One region of the Providencia sp. Me31A genome, then DNA from elsewhere that is predicted to be linked to it. Evidence: predicted binding sites of a transcription regulator. Region 1 holds the regulator's gene; each other region holds the start of a gene.

Region 1 (4,186 bases):
ACCAACCAACTCGCCATCAACCCATAACTGAGGGAATGTTGGCCAATTTGCATATTTTGGCAATTCTGCTCGGATATCTGGGTTTTGCAAGATATCAACGTAAGCAAAACGTTCACCACAAGAAGACAGAGCTTGTACTGCTTGGGCAGAAAAACCACAGCTCGGAAGTTTTGGAGAGCCTTTCATGTATAATAGAATTGGATTTTCTTTGATTTGGCGCTCGATTCTTTCAATTGTCGTCATTTTTACTTCCTTAGAACAAAAGTGCTGATTTTGCAGTTAGCCCGTAAATAATACGAGTTACTGCAACTTAACAGAATATTTTTGACCAATATAATGTGAAACCTAATTGTTTCATACAATATGCCAGTTTTATAGGGGCATTACTATAGCACTCAAAGATTTAAAAAGGCATCTTTTCTATCTTCTGTTTACTTAAGTTAAAAAATAAGTTTTCTGCTATTTTTTTGCTACATATTGTCCAGCTAATTTCTAACATTATATATCTCTATGATTTTTAAACTGTAATTACTTTATTTTTCTGTTAACATACTAGTAACGTTATATTACCTTTACCCTTTATAGGGTTTATCGTGTTATCATTAATATATTAAATAACGTATCGCCTAAAAGGCGAAATCGTCATGATAAATTGACAATTAATTTTTCGCTCATTTTAAGAGCAAACACCCTAAATATATTGATATAAAAGCAATCAAGGAGTACGCAATGTCATTTGAACTACCTGCTTTACCGTATGCTAAAGATGCTTTAGAACCTTATATCTCTGCTGAAACCTTAGAATACCACTATGGTAAGCACCACAATACCTATGTTGTTAACTTAAACAACCTAATCAAAGGTACTAACTTTGAAGGTAAATCCTTAGAAGAAATCATCAAAAATTCCGAAGCTGGTGTTTTCAACAATGCTGCACAAGTCTGGAATCACACATTTTATTGGAACTGCTTAGCGCCGAATGCAGGTGGCGAGCCTACTGGTAAAGTGGCTGACGCCATTAACAAGGCATTCGGTTCTTTCGCAGAGTTTAAAGCGCAATTTACTGATGCTGCAACCAAGAACTTTGGTGCTGGCTGGACTTGGCTGGTAAAAAAAGTAGATGGCAGTTTAGCTATCGTTAATACTTCTAATGCTGCAACACCAATTTCTGGTGATGACAAGCCTGTGTTAACTGTTGATATTTGGGAACATGCTTACTATATCGACTATCGTAACGCTCGCCCTAAATACTTAGAAAACTTCTGGGCACTGGTTAACTGGAAATTTGTGGAAGAAAATTTAGCATAGTAATAAAAGCTAAATTCTAAACATCAGGGCGAGATTTACTCGCCCTCAGACTGCTGACAAACATATTATGTTTGGCAGCAAGTCATATAGGTTTTGAAAATCAACTAGGAAAATCAATTCATTGATTTTCGGCTGATAACACAAAGCGGGAAAAACCACGCTTTTATCCCGCTTTGTCAACAACCTCAGGGCGAGATTTACTCGCCCTTTTTAATTCGCTCTACTTGAGGTTGAAATAAAATTAGAAAATATGTGAACCAATAAAGATAATCATTGCTAATGAGCCCAGCGCAGCAAGTAATCCGTATTTAACATCTGTATCCATGAGTTCCTCTCATCCAATATAATTGAACTAACAAATAACCGCACAATAACTAGGGCTATTGAGTATACATATCCAAAAAAGTAAAACTAGTGCCTATATCACATGTTATAACATCAATTATTTCTTTCGTTTTTGCGCTAGATCAGACAAAATCGACAACAAATCGCTAAATTATTGCCAGCAAAGGCTCAATGCCTCAATATGCAGGTAATTTTTCACAAGAATTTTTATAGAGACCGATTATTGGTCAGGAGTTTTTTTTCCCCATGGCAACGATTAAAGATGTGGCGAAACGCGCTGGCGTTTCCACCACAACCGTATCCCATGTTATTAATAAAACGCGCTTCGTGGCTGATGATACTAAGGCTGCTGTTTGGGCTGCGATTAAAGAGCTCAATTATTCACCAAGTGCAGTTGCCCGTAGTCTAAAAGTTAATCACACAAAATCAATTGGTTTGTTGGCAACTTCCAGTGAAGCGCCTTATTTCGCTGAAGTAATAGAGTCTGTCGAGAATAGCTGTTATGAAAAAGGCTATACGCTGATCCTGTGCAATTCACATAATAATTTGGGCAAACAGAAAGCCTACTTGCAAATGCTTGCGCAAAAACGAGTCGATGGCTTACTTGTTATGTGCTCTGAATACCCTGATACCTTGATTAGCATGTTAGAAGACTACCGTAATATCCCTATGGTTGTTATGGATTGGGGGACATCTCAAGGTGACTTTACTGATAGCATTATCGATAATTCCTTTCATGGTGGGTATCTTGCTGGACGTTACTTGGTTGATCGTGGGCACCGAGATATTGGTGTCATCCCCGGTTCACTAGAGAGAAATACGGGGATTGGCCGCTTAACAGGTTTCCAAAAAGCGATGGAAGAAGCAAAAATAACCTTGAAAGATGAATGGATTGTCCAAGGAGATTTTGAGCCTGAATCAGGCTATAAGGCCATGATGCAGATTTTAAGCCATAAACAACGCCCTACTGCGGTATTTTGCGGCGGTGATATTATGGCTATGGGAGCAATTTGCGCCGCTGATGAAATGGGGTTGCGCGTCCCACAGGACATTTCAATTATTGGCTATGATAATGTGCGCAACGCTCGCTATTTTACCCCTGCGCTAACAACCATTCACCAACCAAAAGAACGTTTAGGCCAAATGGCATTTACCATGTTGCTCGATCGCATAGTGAACAAGCGCGAAGACGCTCAAACAATTGAAATTCACCCCCGCCTTGTTGAGCGCCGTTCCGTAGCTGATGGCCCGTTTATAGATTATCGTCGCTAACCACATGATTTAAGTCGAAAGCCACTCTGCGTTGAGTGTTTCACTATCCCCAAGGTAGTCTAACAACCAGCTCAACGCAGGTGAGGTGTTTTTTTCAACCCAAGTCAAACAACATGGGCTTGGTGGAAAAGGTTGGGCTAACTCTAACTCAACAAGTTTACCTTCTTCACATAATGGTGCAGCACGGTGTGTTGGTACCATCCCTACACATAACCCGTTGACTAAACACGCCAAACCATTTTCCCAATAAGGCACAACAAGTCGACGTTGATTATCCAGAGCCCATGTATCACGTTTCGGTAAATTACGAGAAGTATCCTCTAGGCATAAGCTAGGAAACTCACGCATTTGGTCATCCGCCAGTTTGCAGTCGATTTTTGCTAATGGATGTTCAGGGCTCGCCACACACATCCAAGACATAAACCCCATGTCTCGAAAACTATAACGCTCACCAATGGGTGATGCACGTGTTGCACCAATTGCAACATCCGCACGCCCATCTGCCAATGCATCCCAAACACCGTTAAATACCTCTGGATGGATATATAACTCGATATCAGGAAAATGCCGATAAAAATCAAGAATTAATTGTTCAGTTCTCTGGGGTTTTACAATGCAGTCAACTGCGATACTGAATTGCCCACGCCAACCGTTCGCGACTTGCTGGCATTGATGCCTTGTCTCTGTCATTTTTTTGATAACAGAACGACCTTCCTTAATAAAGATAGCGCCCGCTTCCGTCAAGGCAACATCACGGTGGCGACGTTCGAATAAAGGAACAGCAAGCCATTCCTCAACTTGTTTTACTGTATAACTAATCGCAGAGGGTACACGGTGCAACTCATTTGCAGCACCACTAAAGCTTCCCGTTCGAGCAACTGCATCAATCACTTCGAGTGCATGCGCAGACCACATAACATCTCCTTTCAAATATTTTGATAGCAAGATCCAAATATTACCGTTTCACAACACAAAAAAATAGCCTATACAATGGGGCTACCGTTAACATTTATTTAAATATCAGATAAGTAATTATTATGTCGAATACTGTGAAAAAAAATTCCCCTGGATTTATGGTTTACCTTGCAGGTTTAAGCATGCTGGGGTTTTTAGCCATTGACATGTACCTGCCCGCTTTCGGTGCAATGCAAAACTCATTGCATACATCAGAAGGTGCTATCAGTGCTTCTCTCAGTATCTTTTTAGCTGGTTTTGCATTTGCTCAGCTCTTATGGGGACCTTTATCAGATAAACTTGGTCG
Region 2 (4,186 bases), on a different contig from region 1:
AAATGGTCGAATGCAACGGCCGGGGCTTTAAGCAAAGAAGAGCGAGTAACGCCATCAGGGAAATATTTAGCGGCAAACCCCGGAGAAGCAACGAAAATATAGTCGAGTGCGCCGAGTTTATCGACTAAACAGCCGGGCAATGCTTGAGGTTGAATACTGATAGCGCCGACTACTTCACCACGTCGTAAGCGTTCTTGGGTTCGAGTTTCATCTTCAACTTGAATATTTAAACGAATAGGGCTATTGCCTAAAACAGGGTTTAAGGCAGGGAGAAACCATGTGGCTAAGCTGTCTGCGTTGACGGCAAGGGAAAGTAGCAAGGGAGTTGACCCACTATTCTCATCACCCAGCCATTGTTCTTCTAACAATTCTACTTGATGAAGCAGCGCTAACAGCTTTTGTCCTTGTTCAGTCGGATGGGGCGGAACAGTACGTACAAGTAAAGGTTGCCCAAACAAGTTTTCTAACTGCTTTATGCGTTGTGAAACTGCGGACTGTGTTATGCAAAGTTTTTGAGCTGCACGCTCAAAGCCACGTTCACGAATGACGGCATCCAGTGCTTGCAACGCGCGATAATCAGGGCGCTTCATCAAAAAGATCTCCTTGTTGTTATTCTATTGAGCACTATGCCATATTTTTAATCATAACACTTGAAAATATTATTATTGCGATGGCAAATCCTAAGAACGACCACACAAATGCAGTGAACAATACTGCAACTTATTTAATGTCCGGTATATACTAGATATTCATCACCTTAATCACGACTCAATTAAATAGCAAAAGGCATGAGCATGACTCAGGACGAATTAAAAAAAGCGGTAGGTTGGGCAGCGCTGGATTACGTTAAACCAGGCACTATTGTTGGTGTTGGAACCGGTTCAACGGCTTCCCATTTCATCGATGCATTAGCCACAATGAAAGGCCAAATAGAAGGTGCGGTTTCTAGCTCAGAGGCGTCAACGAAAAAACTGAAATCACTTGGTATCCCTGTATTTGACTGTAATGACGTTGATTCACTTGATGTGTATGTGGATGGTGCGGATGAAGTCGATCACCATATGAACATGATTAAAGGTGGCGGTGCTGCGTTAACGCGTGAAAAAATTGTTTCGGCAATTGCCAAAACCTTTGTTTGTATCGTCGATCAATCAAAATTAGTCGATGTTTTAGGGAAGTTTCCTCTTCCTGTCGAAGTTATCCCGATGGCGCGCAGCTATGTAGCGCGTGAGTTAGTAAAATTAGGTGGAACACCTGAATATCGCCAAAATGTGGTGACTGATAATGGCAATGTTATCTTAGATGTCCATAATTTAACTATTTTAGACCCCGTTGCATTAGAAAATACCATTAATGGCATTGCTGGTGTGGTGACCGTTGGCCTATTTGCTAATCGTGGTGCTGATGTTGTGCTGATGGGAACGTCTGACGAAGGTGTCAAAACGATCACGTTATAATTAAATATTGTAACGAGCAGAGAAATTCAGGTTACCTATAAGCCAGTAGATGAAATATCTACTGGCTATTTGTCAGTCCGATTTAGAGAGTTGAACGTAGTTGCCTCAAAGGTAGAAGTTAAATTGATTAACCAGTTTTATAAATATCGTTAATTTAAAATTTATTTTTGTTTTTTTTATATCCCGTTATTTTGGTGATATATGTCACACTAATGAGCATTGCACAGGAAAAATCCTTATTTTGTATTATAGCTCCTGATTTTCTGCCATTTAACTTCTTTTTCTTCACACTTTTTAGCATTCAGCAAGCAAACGGTTGTATTGATACTGCGCTATTTTTTGCTATGTTGGTATACGTTTCATAGTTCAAGGTTGTCGGATTGCAGGTGCCTTGAAGTATGGTAAGCAAATAGACGAGTTCATCTGTCATAAATTAAAGTACGTTCACGATAGGGTAGGGAAATGGTCAAGGTATCTTTGCAAAAAGACAAAATAAAATTTTTACTGCTAGAAGGTGTTCACCAAAGTGCGGTTGATAACCTGAAAGCAGCGGGTTATACCAATATTGAATATCATAAAAGTGCGTTATCCGACGAAGAATTAAAAGAAGCGATTAAAGATGCACGTTTTGTAGGTATCCGTTCCCGTACTCACCTTTCTGAAGAAATTTTCGCTGCGGCAGAGAAACTCGTTGCAGTGGGTTGTTTTTGTATTGGGACTAATCAGGTTGATTTAGATGCTGCGGCAAAACGTGGTATCCCTGTATTTAATGCACCATTTTCGAATACTCGTTCCGTTGCAGAAATGGTATTAGGCCAATTATTACTTTTACTGCGCCGTATTCCTGAAGCGAATATGCAAGCCCATCGTGGTATTTGGGAAAAACAAGCTAAAGGTTGTTTTGAAGCACGTGGTAAGCGTCTTGGTATTGTTGGATATGGGCATATTGGGACTCAGTTAGGGATCTTAGCTGAAGGCATTGGTATGAATGTATTCTTCTATGATATTGAAAACAAATTACCTTTAGGAAATGCAACTCAAGTTCGTTCTTTAACTGAACTCCTGAATATGAGTGATGTTGTTAGCTTGCACGTACCAGAAACACCGAGTACGAAGAACATGTTTGCTAAAGAGCAATTTGACCGCATGAAGCCGGGCGCTATTTTTATTAATGCTTCACGTGGTACTGTGGTTGATATTCCGTCATTAGCCGCAGCACTTGAAAGCAAACATTTATCTGGCGCGGCAGTTGATGTATTCCCAACTGAGCCGGCATCAAATAATGATCCAAATGATCCATTTGTGTCTGAGCTAATCAAATTCGACAATGTGATTTTAACACCACACATTGGTGGTTCAACAGAAGAAGCTCAAGAAAACATAGGGTTAGAAGTTGCAAGTAAACTGGCAAAATATTCAGACAATGGTTCAACATTATCAGCGGTTAACTTTCCAGAAGTTTCGCTGCCTGTACATACTGAAGATACTAACCGTTTCTTGCATATTCATGAAAACCGTCCGGGTATTCTTAATAGTATCAACCATGTATTCACTGAAAATAACATTAATGTGGTAGGCCAGTACTTACGTACTTCAGGCAATGTGGGGTATGTGGTCATTGATGTATTAATGCAAACACCAAACCAAACAGATGCAGCATTAGTGAAATTAAAAGAACTGCCAGGCACCATTCGTGCCCGCTTGTTGTTCTAATTCACTGTTACTATTCTAATTTTGCATGGCGCAGGTATTGATTACCAGCGCCATATTTTTTGTGGGGTAATAATTTCAGGTAACGGAATATCCCAATGTGCCACAGGAAGTTTGTCAACCTGTTGGCAGTCATGAGCAAACCCGATGGGATAAAACCCCATTTGTTGCCAATTCATGAGAGTTCTATCGTAAAAACCACCACCCATTCCTAGTCTCTGTCCTTGAGTATCAAAAGCGACCAGAGGGATAAGCATAACATCAAGTTGCTCAGGAGGAAGAACATCACGAACATCTAATGGAGGCTCATCAATATTAAAGCGATTTTTTACGAGTTGAGAGTCAGGACGGTAATGGAGAAACAGCAAATGGTGCGCGCAAGCAGGGTGTAAAACAGGAAGATAGACGTTCTTACCCAAGTTCCATAATGCATGAATTAGCGGTTTAGTATCGATTTCTCCATCGAAGGAAAGAAACAGTGCAATGTGTTTGGCTTGAATAATTTTAGGGTGCTGTAAGGCATTTCGCATGGCTTGCTGAGCTGCATTTTTTTGGTCTTCATCACTTAATTCGCGGCGGGTTTGGCGAATCAATCGGCGTATTTTTTGGCGCTGTGTTGAAAGTGTGTCTTGCATATAAATAACCTACAGTAAGCGGCGATAGGAAATAGCAATATTCAACTAGTATATAATAAGGCTATAAATAATGTAGGTAAATCATAGGAGGACTACTGATTGAAAATAAAGAAAGAATTAAATTGGGGGTCTCCAAGATGCCGTTGTAGGCTGTAACCCTTGAACCCTTGGTTCAAGGTGAACGCAGTTTTGCAGCCTTTAGGCTTCCTGAACGAATCAGGTATGCTCACCAGCGCAATAACCACATTCTGTTTGGTAGAAATATCGGCTCAGGGGACTCGCCCACTCACGCACATCTCAGAGAAATTTGGTTTGGTAACTTGTTGCTACTCAGTAATTTCATTGTACGAAACTAGATCTAAAATGCAACCTTAATTTTGTATA
Region 3 (4,186 bases), on a different contig from region 1:
GACGTTATATGTGACGTTAGAGCCTTGTATCATGTGTGCAGGGGCGATGATCCATAGTCGTATAGGTCGAGTTGTTTATGGGGCTAAAGATTTTAAAACCGGTGCTTGTGGTTCATATATGAATATTATGGAACAAGCAGGATTGAATCATTATGTGGATGTTACAGGTGGTATTTTAGCAGAACAATGCTCATCGATGCTGAGTGCTTTTTTTAAAATGCGCAGGACGCAGAAAAAATCACAAAAGCGCCAACAAGGCTAGTTGTCATTATAATGATGGGATTGTAATGGTTTTTCTGGCGCTTTAAAGGGGGGAGAGGGGAAATTAGGGGCTTCTTTGGCTGACTCATTCTTTAATGAGTATCCTGAAGCTAAATAGTTACTTAAAGAAAGCTTTCCATTATTAAGACTCTTAAGCGTTTGTTTTGATGAGCTCATTGCCCCTAAATATTTAGTACTCACCTTTTCAGGGATAGGAGATTGGTTTTCTACAGGTTTGGGTTCTATTGATTTAAGGTTTTCTGGCAAAATCAAGTAAGTCAGCGACTTTTGAGCAATATTGAGTGCATGCTGTTTTCTTTCCTGGCTTTGTAGATAACCAACTAAACTTTGGTGATAGCGGCGAATATTTTCAACATAACGATATGCCTCATTACCCCGAGCGTAACCATAGGTTAACTGAGAATAATACTTTTGTTGTGTTAAAAGTGGTAGTCGCGCTTTGACGTCTAACCAGCGGTCAGGATCACCACCTAACATTTCTGTTAATTTACGGACATCTTGCATGTGCCCGTAGCCCATATTATAAGCAGAGAGTGCAAACCAAATGCGGTCATCCTCCTCGATGGTTGCAGGTAACCGTTCCATAATATAGGCAATATAGGCTGCACCACCCTTGATACTTTCCTCGGGATCTAACCGGTTAGAGATGCCCATTGTTGTTGCCGTTGGTTTTGTTAGCATCATTAAGCCACGTACACCCGTTGGTGAGGTCGCTAAAGGCTCCCAGTGGGATTCTTGCCATGCAATAGCGGCTAATAACTTCCAATCAATAATTTGGGCATATTTTTCAAACAGTGGTTGATATTCAGGAAGTTTATTATCAATGGCGTTAATAAATGCCATCGTATCAAAATAATCGAAAGATTCTACGTGGCTAAAATATTTTTCATTGAGCCGAGCGAGTAATTCCGTTTCATTAGCCATGTTAAAAAAATCAAGTAAAGCAGCATCTAGACTATTTTCTTGGCCTCTGCGCATATACCAAGTTACCGCATGGTCATCGAGTAAATCAAATGCGACTGCAATTTGCGGGTGGATACGCTGTTGTAATGCGATGGCAATAGAATCTTCTAGTGTGTAATCAATTTCACCTTCTGCGACCATCTCGAGTAGCTGGTTTGTCGTGTATTTTGAACTTTCTTCCCATTTTAGATTTGGATATTCTTTAGCCAATTGTTTTAACGTACTCACATGTGCGCTACCTGACATAACAAGTAGTTTACCGTCAATATCTTTAAAGGATTTTGGACGAGTGGTTCCTTTGCGATACACAAGCTGTTGTGTCACATTCAAATAACTTGGCCCAGTTTTCATTTTCGCTAATCGTTCTTTATTGTAGAGCAATCCCGCGACTGCGATATCGGCATCACCGTTTTCAAGATCATCAAAAATTTGCTCAAAAGTAGGGCGAATAGTGATTTTAAGTTTCACGCCTAAGTACGCGGCAAAGCCTTGAGCAAGTTCGTAGTCAAAACCACGTAACTGTTCTTGCTCATCAATATAGATAAGTGGCGAGCTAACGGCACTAATACGTAATTCACCTTGGGCAATAATTTTATTAATTTGTGAATCTTGTATATTTGGCCAACGGACGTTAAACCCGATGACCATAGTAGCCAGTAGCGCGATGACCACCACGATTAAATAGTTAACTTTTAAGTTATTCAAATAATAGTTTCTCGTGCATTGACTGGTGTTGTGTGTCTAAAAAAAGTATGGCTAAGTAATGGTTATAATTCCAGTGGTTGGTTATTTTGCTTAACAATTAGGATTGGTGCAACCGATATTATCGCATTTAGCACAGAATAATATTTAACTAATTGTTCTATTTTTAATCACGCAAACGGTTTCGTATTGATGAACATTGCTCTATAATGTATCTCGGTTTCCCTGCTTTCATGTTCAGGGCTGGCGTTTAAAAGAGAGAAATTAAGACTATGGAAATTTTGCGTGGTTCACCTGCTCTATCAGCATTTCGTATTACCCGCCTTTTGGCGCTGTTGGCAGAAAAACAGCTTCCTGTAACAGATATTTATGCTGAATATATGCACTTTGCTGAAGTTTCGGCGCCGTTAAGTGAAAGTGAGCAAGGCAAACTGAGCAGTTTGTTAAAATATGGTCCTTCTCTACCAGAGCATGACCCATTTGGTAAACTTATTTTAGTCACTCCTCGTCCGGGAACAATTTCTCCGTGGTCTTCAAAAGCCACTGATATTGCACATAACTGTGGTCTTAGCCAAGTAAAGCGTATCGAACGTGGTATTGCTTACTATGTTCAAGGGGATGCTCTGAACCAAGAACAATGGCACGAAGTGATGACTATTTTGCACGATCGTATGATGGAAAGTATTTTCTCTTCTTTTGAACAGGCGAGTGCACTATTTCTACAACAACAGCCAGCGCCAATGAAATTGATTGATGTGATTGCAGGTGGACGGTCTGCGTTAGAAATAGCAAATAAAGAAATGGGCCTTGCGTTAGCAGACGACGAAATAGACTACCTATTAGATGCTTTTATTGGTTTAAAACGTAATCCAACTGATGTTGAATTATATATGTTTGCTCAAGCAAACTCGGAACATTGTCGCCACAAAATTTTTAATGCAGATTGGGTAATTGATGGGCAAGAACAGCCAAAATCGCTGTTTAAAATGATTAAAAATACCTTTGAAAAAACACCTGATCACGTATTGTCTGCCTATAAAGATAACGCAGCGGTGATGGAAGGTTCCCCTATTGGGCGTTTTTTCCCTGAACCTGAAAGTCGTACCTACCGTTACCATCAAGAAGATGCTCATATATTAATGAAGGTGGAAACCCATAACCATCCAACTGCAATTTCACCGTGGCCGGGCGCAGCGACAGGCTCTGGCGGTGAAATCCGTGATGAAGGGGCTACGGGGCGCGGTGCGAAACCCAAAGCGGGGCTAGTGGGTTTTTCTGTTTCTAATTTGCGTATTCCGGGCTTTGAGCAGCCTTGGGAGGAAGATTTCGGTAAACCAGAGCGTATCGTGACGGCTTTGGACATTATGATGGAAGGGCCATTGGGCGGTGCGGCGTTTAACAATGAATTTGGCCGTCCTGCGCTGTTAGGCTATTTCAGAACCTACGAAGAAAAAGTTAATAGCCACAATGGTGAAGAGTTACGTGGCTACCATAAACCTATCATGTTAGCGGGTGGGATTGGAAATATCCGTGCTGACCACGTGCAAAAAGGTGAAATTACGGTTGGTGCAAAGCTAATTGTACTCGGTGGCCCTTCAATGAATATTGGCTTAGGTGGTGGTGCTGCATCATCGATGGCGTCGGGTCAATCAGATGCAGATTTAGATTTTGCATCTGTTCAGCGTGATAACGCAGAAATGGAACGTCGTTGCCAAGAGGTTATCGACCGTTGTTGGCAGCTTGGCGATGATAACCCTATTTTATTTATCCACGATGTGGGGGCGGGTGGGTTATCTAACGCAATGCCTGAGCTGGTGAGTGATGGTGGCCGTGGTGGGCGTTTTGAGTTACGTAAAATTCTCAATGATGAACCGGGTATGAGCCCACTAGAAGTGTGGTGTAATGAGTCTCAAGAGCGCTATGTTATGGCGGTCTCTCCTGAGCAACTTCCTGTATTTACTGCTATTTGTGAACGCGAGCGCGCACCATTTGCCGTGATTGGAGAGGCAACGGAAGAGCGTCATTTAACGCTGAATGATGAACATTTTTCTAACCAACCAATTGATATGCCTTTGGATGTTTTATTGGGTAAAACACCCAAAATGCTGCGTGATGTAACAACACTAAAAGCAGAGCCTGATGCATTAGACAGAACAGCTATTAATTTAAATGAAGCGGTTAAACGTGTTTTACACTTACCCGCAGTGGCTGAAAAAACATTCTTGATAACAATAGGTGA

Evidence for each region. Region 1 encodes PurR, which represses purine synthesis genes. Its sites were predicted from a motif close to CANGCAAACGTTTGCNTG; they were not measured.
Region 2: serA (phosphoglycerate dehydrogenase) is a predicted target of PurR. The motif match lies at 1,763-1,780, and genes of this name have one in related genera.
Region 3: purL (phosphoribosylformylglycinamidine synthase) is a predicted target of PurR. The motif match lies at 2,119-2,136, and genes of this name have one in related genera.

What each region holds. Positions count from the first base shown of each region.
Region 1 covers NZ_JBKQGZ010000005.1:148,946-153,131, forward strand. The annotation lists gene ACLPIE_RS05810 (Grx4 family monothiol glutaredoxin) at 1-243, opposite strand, end outside; gene sodB (superoxide dismutase [Fe]) at 730-1,308, shown strand; gene purR (HTH-type transcriptional repressor PurR) at 1,900-2,925, shown strand; gene punR (DNA-binding transcriptional activator PunR) at 2,935-3,840, opposite strand; gene punC (purine nucleoside transporter PunC) at 3,963-4,186, shown strand, end outside.
Region 2 covers NZ_JBKQGZ010000032.1:23,879-28,064, reverse strand. The annotation lists gene ACLPIE_RS20315 (LysR family transcriptional regulator ArgP) at 1-590, opposite strand, end outside; gene rpiA (ribose-5-phosphate isomerase RpiA) at 795-1,457, shown strand; gene serA (phosphoglycerate dehydrogenase) at 1,920-3,170, shown strand; gene ACLPIE_RS20300 (5-formyltetrahydrofolate cyclo-ligase) at 3,212-3,802, opposite strand; RNA gene ssrS (6S RNA) at 3,928-4,109, opposite strand.
Region 3 covers NZ_JBKQGZ010000017.1:117,985-122,170, reverse strand. The annotation lists gene tadA (tRNA adenosine(34) deaminase TadA) at 1-262, shown strand, start outside; gene mltF (membrane-bound lytic murein transglycosylase MltF) at 259-1,893, opposite strand; gene purL (phosphoribosylformylglycinamidine synthase) at 2,220-4,186, shown strand, end outside.